Regions from separate parts of the Nitratireductor sp. CH_MIT9313-5 genome, predicted to be linked through region 4. Evidence: predicted binding sites of a transcription regulator. Region 4 holds the regulator's gene; each other region holds the start of a gene.
The links. Region 4 encodes LexA, which represses DNA repair genes until DNA is damaged. Its sites were predicted from a motif close to TGTTCNNNNTGTGTTCNG; they were not measured.
Positions count from the first base shown of each region.

Region 1: WA367_RS03010 (helicase-related protein) is a predicted target of LexA. The motif match lies at 1,176-1,193, and genes of this name have one in related genera.
Region 2: recA (recombinase RecA) is a predicted target of LexA. The motif match lies at 644-661, and genes of this name have one in related genera.
Region 3: WA367_RS01275 (YifB family Mg chelatase-like AAA ATPase) is a predicted target of LexA. The motif match lies at 1,218-1,235, and genes of this name have one in related genera.

Region 1 is NZ_JAYMER010000010.1:364,842-367,046, forward strand. It holds gene WA367_RS03005 (acetyl-CoA C-acetyltransferase) at 1-667, shown strand, start outside; gene WA367_RS03010 (helicase-related protein) at 1,289-2,205, shown strand, end outside.
Region 2 is NZ_JAYMER010000014.1:70,173-72,377, forward strand. It holds gene WA367_RS07855 (carbohydrate kinase family protein) at 1-456, opposite strand, end outside; gene recA (recombinase RecA) at 723-1,808, shown strand; gene alaS (alanine--tRNA ligase) at 1,989-2,205, shown strand, end outside.
Region 3 is NZ_JAYMER010000010.1:4,064-6,268, reverse strand. It holds gene WA367_RS01275 (YifB family Mg chelatase-like AAA ATPase) at 1-1,135, opposite strand, end outside; gene gshB (glutathione synthase) at 1,282-2,205, opposite strand, start outside.
Region 4 is NZ_JAYMER010000014.1:407,847-410,051, reverse strand. It holds gene WA367_RS09470 (ComEC/Rec2 family competence protein) at 1-560, shown strand, start outside; gene lexA (transcriptional repressor LexA) at 590-1,312, opposite strand; gene WA367_RS09460 (molybdopterin molybdotransferase MoeA) at 1,396-2,205, opposite strand, start outside.

The DNA.
Region 1 (2,205 bases), on a different contig from region 4:
CGAGCAGGACGCTTTTGCACTGGCGTCGCAAAACAAGGCCGAAGCCGCGCAGAAGGCAGGGCGCTTCAAGGACGAGATCGTTCCCGTAACCATCAAAAGCCGCAAGGGCGAGGTCGTCGTGGAGGACGACGAATATATCCGTCATGGCGCCACACTTGAGGCGATGCAGAAGCTGCGTCCGGCCTTCTCCAAGGATGGTTCTGTCACTGCGGGCAACGCATCCGGTTTGAACGATGGCGCTGCGGGTGTCCTCCTTATGAGCGAGGCGGAGGCGGAGCGTCGTGGGCTGAAGCCCCTTGCGCGAATTGCCTCCTGGGCCACGGCCGGTGTCGAGCCTCAGATCATGGGCACCGGTCCGATCCCTGCTTCGCGCCGCGCGCTTGAAAAGGCGGGCTGGAAGGTTGGTGATCTCGATCTCGTCGAAGCCAATGAGGCATTCGCCGCGCAGGCTTGTGCGGTGAACAAGGACATGGGCTGGGATCCGGATATCGTGAACGTGAATGGCGGGTCCATCGCCATCGGTCATCCGATCGGCGCATCAGGCGCGCGCGTCTTCAACACTCTGCTTTATGAGCTGCGGCGTCGTGGCGGCGGCAAGGGTCTTGCCACGCTCTGCATTGGCGGCGGCATGGGGGTTGCCATGTGTGTCGAGGCCTTTGAGGCCTGATTGCGATAACAATCACAGCATTGCAGCGGGAGTTCCATGCTCCCGCGCCGGCTGGGCGTTAATCTTTGGTCTGCGGGCGGGTGTCCCAGAATAATACAGTGTGGTTGCCAGCCTCCACCTTCTTCCACAATGTTCAGTTTGCTATCGGTGGATAGCCTGTTGATAGCTGGTGGATAACGCTACATCTTGTGGTGAACATACAGAGAATTTCTTGCAATGTCCGATTCGTCACCGATTCGTTCTCGCTTTGAGCGATTTGTTAATCCTGCACCCCAACAGCGGTGAAATGGGGTTAACCAGTCGTTAGGAAAGTTAAACGCTTTCAATGTTTTGGTTCGCCCGCTCCCGCTCGGCCGCCGGCCTTTGCGCTCGTATTAACGATTGGGCGGTGTTCGGGGTGCTCTGCCAGGGCGGCAGAATCAGCATCTGCCCTCAATCTCGCACGACCGACTAGATCTAGCGGTGAACAAAAGGGGAAAGCCGGTCAGAAGCCGATTCGTCGCTGATTCGTTCCAGACTCGTTCCAATTGTTAACGCTGCGGTTTTTTGCCTTTTGCTCTTGTGCTGCCATCCTATATGTCTAGCGCGGGCGCAGCCCATGCTGCAGTGAAAAGGCTTTGGATGAATTTTCAGCCACAACAGACATCTCCGACCGCGCTGACCGGACGCGGCGTCACGGCGGTTTTGGGTCCGACCAACACCGGCAAGACGCATATGGCGATCGAGCGCATGGTGGCGCACAGCACTGGCGTCATCGGCCTGCCGCTGCGGCTGCTCGCCCGCGAGGTCTATCAGCGCGTGGTGCAGCGTGTTGGGCCTGAACATGTCGCGCTGATCACGGGTGAAGAAAAGATCGTTCCGCCCAAGGCGCGCTATTCCGTCTGCACGGTCGAAGCGATGCCGCGCGAGACGACTGCGGCTTTCGTCGCAATCGACGAGGTTCAACTCGCAGCAGATCTCGAACGTGGGCACATCTTCACCGATCGGCTGCTACATCTGCGCGGGCGCGATGAGACGCTGCTTCTGGGTGCGGGTACCATGCGCGGGCTCCTGGAAAGGCTGTTGCCCGGGATTTCGGTCATCACCCGGCCGCGGATGTCGGTGCTTACCTATGCGGGCTCGAAAAAGATCACACGCTTGCCGCGTCGTTCCGCAATCGTCGCCTTCTCCTCGAACGAGGTTTACGCGATCGGCGAACTGATCCGCCGTCAGCGTGGCGGTGCGGCAATTGTTCTGGGTGCGCTCAGCCCGCGCACACGCAATGCGCAGGTTGCGCTCTACCAGTCCGGTGATGTCGATTATCTTGTGGCCACCGATGCGATCGGCATGGGCCTCAATCTCGATGTTGACCATGTTGCCTTCGCGCAGAACCGCAAATTCGACGGCTTTCAGTTCCGCGATCTTTCCGCCGCCGAGCTTGGCCAGATCGCTGGACGGGCCGGACGTCATGTGCGCGACGGCACTTTCGGCGTGACGGGGCATGTCGATCCGTTCGATGACGCGCTGGTCGAGCGCATCGAGACGCATCAGTTCGAGCC
Region 2 (2,205 bases), 340 kb from region 4:
CAGCGTGGCCAGTGCAGCTTCCGGCAGATTGGCGTCGCAGAAGATCGCATCGCTGGACGCAATCGCCTCGCGCAGCTTGGCGCGGCGCAGATTGCGCTCAAGGCACGCCTCATAGATCGCCATGTCGGCAAGCGCGACGATGACGTCGCCATTGCCGTCGAGAATTGCAGTGTAGCTTGCCGTCTGTCGATCAAGATGCGTCGCGGACAGATCGTCAAAATCCGCTTCTTCGATGGCCCGTGCCACGGCCTCACCGCCGCTGTCACCCCCGCGCACCGAAAAGAAGCGGACCGATGAGCCGCGCCGGGAAAGGGTCGAGCAGGCATTGAAAATCCCGCCGCCGACTTCCTCCCGTATCACGCCCGGATTGGAAGCTTCGGCCACATAGGGACCGATCACCCGTCCGCGCCGGTCGATATGCGCGCCACCCATGGCAAAAATGATGGGAGCATTCAAGGAACACAGGCCTCCAGGCCGGCTCGATTCGAGGTCGCTGGAGGGCCTACTATGAAGGGGCCGACAAATCCATAGGGGACAAGTTCAAATGATTCCGACCTCTCTATGGGAGCTGCATTCTGAGTACAGGAGCAGAACAAATTGGGATAACTCAATTAAAACAGATATTTACTATCTCTTGCAAAATGAGAACAAAAGAGGTACGAATAGCCAACTGAACCGATCGGCCGCAAAGGCCTCCATTGACGGGCAAGAGGTGTTGTATCATGGCTCAGAATTCATTGCGGCTTGTAGAGGACAATTCGGTGGACAAATCCAAGGCATTGGACGCGGCCCTGTCGCAGATCGAGCGTTCCTTCGGCAAGGGCTCGATCATGCGTCTGGGAAGCAAAGACCAGGTGGTCGAGATCGAGACGGTTCCAACCGGCTCTCTTGGCCTCGATATTGCGCTGGGCGTCGGCGGTCTGCCGCGTGGCCGCATCATTGAGGTTTACGGGCCTGAAAGCTCGGGCAAGACGACCCTTGCTCTCCACACGGTGGCCGAAGCCCAGAAGAAGGGCGGTATTTGCGGCTTCATCGATGCCGAACATGCTCTCGACCCGGTCTATGCCCGCAAGCTTGGCGTGGATCTGGAAAATCTCCTGATTTCGCAGCCCGATACCGGTGAGCAGGCGCTTGAGATCTGCGATACGCTGGTGCGCTCCGGCGCGCTGGATGTGATCGTGGTCGATTCCGTGGCCGCATTGACGCCGCGCGCGGAAATCGAGGGCGAGATGGGCGACTCTCTGCCGGGCATGCAGGCCCGCCTGATGAGCCAGGCGCTGCGCAAGCTCACCGCTTCGATCTCGCGCTCGAAGACTATGGTGATCTTCATCAACCAGATCCGCATGAAGATCGGCGTCATGTTCGGCTCGCCGGAGACCACCACCGGCGGCAATGCACTGAAATTCTATGCCTCCGTGCGTCTCGACATCCGTCGCATCGGCTCCGTCAAGGATCGCGACGAGGTGGTCGGCAACCAGACCCGTGTGAAGGTGGTCAAGAACAAGCTCGCACCGCCCTTCAAGCAGATCGAATTCGACATCATGTATGGCGAAGGCGTTTCCAAGCTTGGCGAGCTGATCGATCTGGGCGTGAAGGCCGGCATCGTCGAAAAATCGGGCGCCTGGTTCAGCTACAATTCCCAGCGTCTGGGGCAGGGGCGTGAGAACGCCAAGAACTTCCTCAGGGAAAATCCTGCCGTGGCCGAGGAGGTTGAGCTTGCCCTGCGTCAGAATGCAGGCCTGATCGCCGAGAAATTCCTCGACGACGCGCGCAAGGATGAAGGTCTGGACGACGCAGCCGAGGGCTGATCCTGAGCCTCCCACCAACCTGTTCATGAATGAAGGCATCGCTGCACCACCAGCGGTGCCTTCTTTTTGTCTGGAACAGTGGTCTCCACCGCGGATTTCTGGACAGTGCATTGCGCAGCCGCTAAAAGGCGGCTTCCAGTTCAGCCGTATTCCGGCCAGGTCTCTCGCAAAGGCAAATTCATGAGTGGCGTCAACGACATCCGGTCGACTTTTCTAGACTATTTCGCGAAGAACGGGCACGAGATCGTTCCCTCCGGACCGCTTGTTCCGCGCAATGACCCGACCCTCATGTTCACCAATGCGGGCATGGTGCCATTCAAGAACGTGTTCACGGGTCTGGAGACGCGTCCCTATTCGACGGCCGTTTCCGCGCAGAAATGCGTCCGCGCCGGCGGCA
Region 3 (2,205 bases), on a different contig from region 4:
CAAGGAAGGGACCCGACAATCTCGCCTGATATTCGCTCTGGCAACGCGGGCCGCGGGCGCAGCGATGGCCTGGCTCGCCTGCCATGCCGCAGCGACAGGGGTTCATCGCTGCAATCAATTGGATCTGTGCGGGATAGCTGACGCGGTGGCTGGCGCGCGCGATCACGCATTCACCGGTTTCCAGCGGCTGGCGCAGGGAATCGAGCACTTGCGGCGTGAATTCGGGCAGTTCGTCGAGGAAAAGCACGCCGTGATGGGCGAGCGAAACCTCTCCGGGGCGGGCGCGTGTGCCACCGCCAACCATCGCAGCCATAGATGCCGAGTGATGGGGCGCGCGGAATGGGCGCCGATCGGTGAGACGTCCGTCCGCCAGTTCGCCTGCGATGGAAGCCACCATGGAACATTCCAGAAGCTCTTTCGGTTCCAGCGGCGGCAGGATCGAGGGAAGTCGCTGGGCCAACATGGACTTGCCCGCTCCGGGTGGCCCGACCATCAGAAGATTGTGACCTCCGGCGGCGGCAACTTCCAGCGCGCGCTTCGCACTCTCCTGCCCCTTGATGTCCGCAAGGTCGGGCAGCGCGGTTGCCGCGGGCCCAAGTGCGGCTTCAGGACGCGAAAGCACTTGCGTGCCACGAAAATGATTGGCCAGCGCGATCAGGCTGCGCGGTGCCAGAATGTCTATGTCTGAACCGGCCCATGCAGCTTCAGAGCCACAGGCGTGCGGACAGATCAGACCTCGGCCCATTGCATTTGCGCCAATGGCGGCGGGCAGCACGCCTGCCACCCGCGCCACACCGCCATCAAGCGCAAGTTCGCCCAATACAACGTAATCTTCCAACGCGTCGGACGGTATGGCACCCAGTGCTGCCATGAGGCCAAGTGCGATGGGCAGGTCATAATGGCTGCCTTCTTTCGGGAGATCGGCAGGCGCGAGATTGACCGTCACCTTTTTGGGCGGCATGGAGAGGCCTGATGCATGAAGTGCGGCCTGCACCCGCTCCCGGCTTTCGGCCACCGCCTTGTCACCAAGGCCCACGATCTGCATGCCCATCTTTCCGGGCGCGACCATGACCTGCACATCAACAGGCACTGCCTCGATGCCCTGAAACGCGATCGTTCTAACCCGCGATACCATCCCAAACCGCCCCCGGTCTCTCCCAAGCAGCCAACAAGTGGTTGCAATCGGCGCGATGAAAGCACGTCAGGCGGGTCGGTGCAAGAACGTTATGGGAACAAACTTCTCGTAGAAGTGGAGATATTGCGTGGCTGCGCTCGTTGCGGTCAGGCCTGTCGACGCTTCTCAACGGCATCCCAGAAGAGTGCTGCGATGTCCGCTCCACCGAATTTCTGCACCTCGCGCACGCCTGTGGGTGAAGTCACATTGATCTCGGTCAGATAGTCACCGATCACATCGATCCCAACCAGCACAAAGCCGCGCTCGCGCAGTGCAGGTCCGATGCGTGCGCAGATTTCCCGCTCGCGCTCGGTCAGTTCGGTCGCTTCCGCACGGCCACCCACATGCATGTTGGAGCGCGAATCGTGCTCTGCTGGTACGCGGTTGATGGCACCGACGGGTTCGCCTTCGATCAGGATGATGCGCTTGTCGCCGCCGCGCACTTCCTTCAGATAGCGCTGCACGATGAACGGCTCGCGAAAGGCCTGCATGAACATTTCGAGCAGTGCGGAGAGGTTGCGGTCCGCTTCCTGCAGATGGAATATGCCCGCGCCGCCATTGCCGTAGAGCGGCTTCACGATGATGTCCCCGTGCTCCTTGCGGAAGGCCTTCACTGCCTCCGCATCGCGGGTGATCAGCGTCTCAGGCATCAGATCTGCAAATTCGGTGACGAAGATCTTTTCCGGGCTGTTGCGCACCCATGCCGGATCATTGACCACCAGTGTCTGGGGGTGGATCAGGTCCAGTATGTGGGTGGTGGTGATGTAATTCATGTCGAAGGGCGGGTCCTGGCGCAAGAGCACCACGTCCATTTCCGCCAGATCCATCTGCCGGGCTTCGCCGAGCGTGAAGTGATTGCCTTGGACGTCACGAACTTCCATCGGCTCAAGGACGGCCAGCGCCTTTTTACCAAGCTGCGACAGGCGGTCTGGCGTGTAGTGAAAGAGCTGATGTCCCCGTGCCTGCGCTTCCAGGGCCAGTGCAAATGTCGTGTCACCGGCGATGGAGACGGTGGAGATGTGATCCATCTG
Region 4 (2,205 bases):
CCGTCTGGTCCCAGCGCGACCTTCCAGATGTCCTTGTGAGCGATGATGCGCGGCTCGTCGGTGTCCGCGTGGCAAACGGGGCACTGGCGGTCAACAGAGACCGGCCCAACGGCTTCACCATGGGTGATTGGAAACATGCGCTGAATGTCGATCAGGTGATCAAGCCGCAGGGTGTGGATGAGGGGCAGGCCACACCAGACAACGCCTTTTCATGCGCCGACACGGTCTGCTCGCTGGAGCATCCCCATGGTGGAGCAATCGTGCATCTGAAGGACCCGGCAGACACTAGAGCCTATTGCTCGAAAGCTGCGGTGATCGTGGTCGACGATGCCACAATCTCCTCTCCATGCGGCAGGCACGTGTTGCTGCTGACCAAGAAGGATCTCGCACAAAATGGTGCTGCGGCAATCTATCTGTCGACCAGACCGGACAGGATAACCCGACTTGTACATGCCGTGGCCAGGCCCTATCGGCCCTGGCATGAACACCGACAATATTCTCGCGCTGCAAGGGCCTGCCGCCCTACCGGAGGGATTAACCCTCCTGCGGGCGCGCTATGAATTCAGCAGCGACCCGAGGGCTCACAAGGTCAGTAGCGGCGGATCAAACCGACCAGCTTGCCTTGAACCTTCACGCGGTCGGGGCCGAAAATGCGCGTCTCATAGGCAGGATTGGCTGCCTCAAGCGCAATGGATGCGCCCTTGCGCCTGAGCCTCTTGAGTGTGGCTTCCTCATCGTCAACCAGCGCAACAACGATCTCACCGGGATTGGCCGAACTGGAATGTTTGATGATGACAGTATCACCATCGAAGATCCCAGCCTCGATCATCGAGTCGCCTTTTACTTCCAGAGCGTAGTGCTCCCCACCTGAAAGCATATCCGGCGGTACCGTGATGCTGTGGGTCTGGTGCTGGATGGCATCGATGGGCACACCGGCTGCGATACGCCCCATGACCGGGACGCTGTAGGCGCCACCGTCTTCAGCCGGTGCAGGCGCGGGAGCGGCGGGACGGGCAGGTTCGGGCGTTTTGCCGAGGCTACCCTCGATCACGCTTGGCTGAAACTTGCGTGCAGTGCCGCCAAGACCTGGTGCGATCGAATCAGGCAGGCGCAACACTTCCAGCGCACGAGCCCGGTTGGGAAGCCTGCGGATGAAGCCCCTTTCCTCGAGCGCGGTAATCAAACGATGAATGCCCGACTTGGAAGCCAGGTCGAGCGCCTCCTTCATCTCGTCAAACGAAGGCGGGATGCCCGTCTCCTTCAGACGCTCGTGGATGAAGAGCAGCAGCTCGTGCTGTTTGCGTGTCAGCATTGCCGACTCCCGGAATCAGTCATAAACAAAACCAGAACATAATGTATCTGTTCCAGTTGTGTTCCGCAACGGCAATTTTGGCGTCAGTCTCGCAGCATCAGGATCCGGCATCTGTCGCCGGCGGCCGCGGCGGGTGCGTGGGGTTCCCTGATGAGGAGGCAGTTTGCGGCAGCATAAGCCGTCAGGTGCGACGAATCCTGGTGAGCAAACGGTGTTGCTAGAAGCCCCTCAGGGCCTTGTACCGCGACTGCACGCACATAGTCCTGACGTTCATCATTGGCCGACATGGCAGTGGCGAGCCTGGCGCGGCGGATATCGGGACGGAAGATAGCGCCGGAGAGCCGGGCCAGGAGCGGTCGCAGAAAGAGTTCGGCGCAGACAAGACTGGAAACAGGGTTGCCGGGCAGGCCCAGCACCCGCTGGTTGCCCAATCTTCCGGAGATCAATGGCTTGCCCGGGCGCATGGCAACTTTCCAGAACGAAAGCTGCATTCCCGCGTCAGCCAGTGCGCTGCGCACGAGGTCGTGTTTTCCAACCGATGCGCCGCCGAGCGTGACCAGAACATCCGCTCCTTGACCGGAGGCTTGCTGCAATGCCGCAGAAATCAACGCTGCGTCGTCGGGTATGATGCCCAGATCAAGCACTTCAGCACCTTCCTGTTCGGCTATGGCTGCGATGCCGAATGTGTTGGATGCGATGATCTGATTTTCTCCGATCTCGTCGCCGGGAGGGACAAGCTCGTTACCGGTGGCAAGTACCGCCAGAAGCGGTTTCCTGTGCACGCATAGGCTCGGATGTCCGCCAGAGGCGGCAAGTGCCAGAGCTGCGGGATCGAGTTTGCGCCCCGGTTCAAGCAGGGTGTCGCCTTCACGAAAATCGAGGCCTGCCAGCCG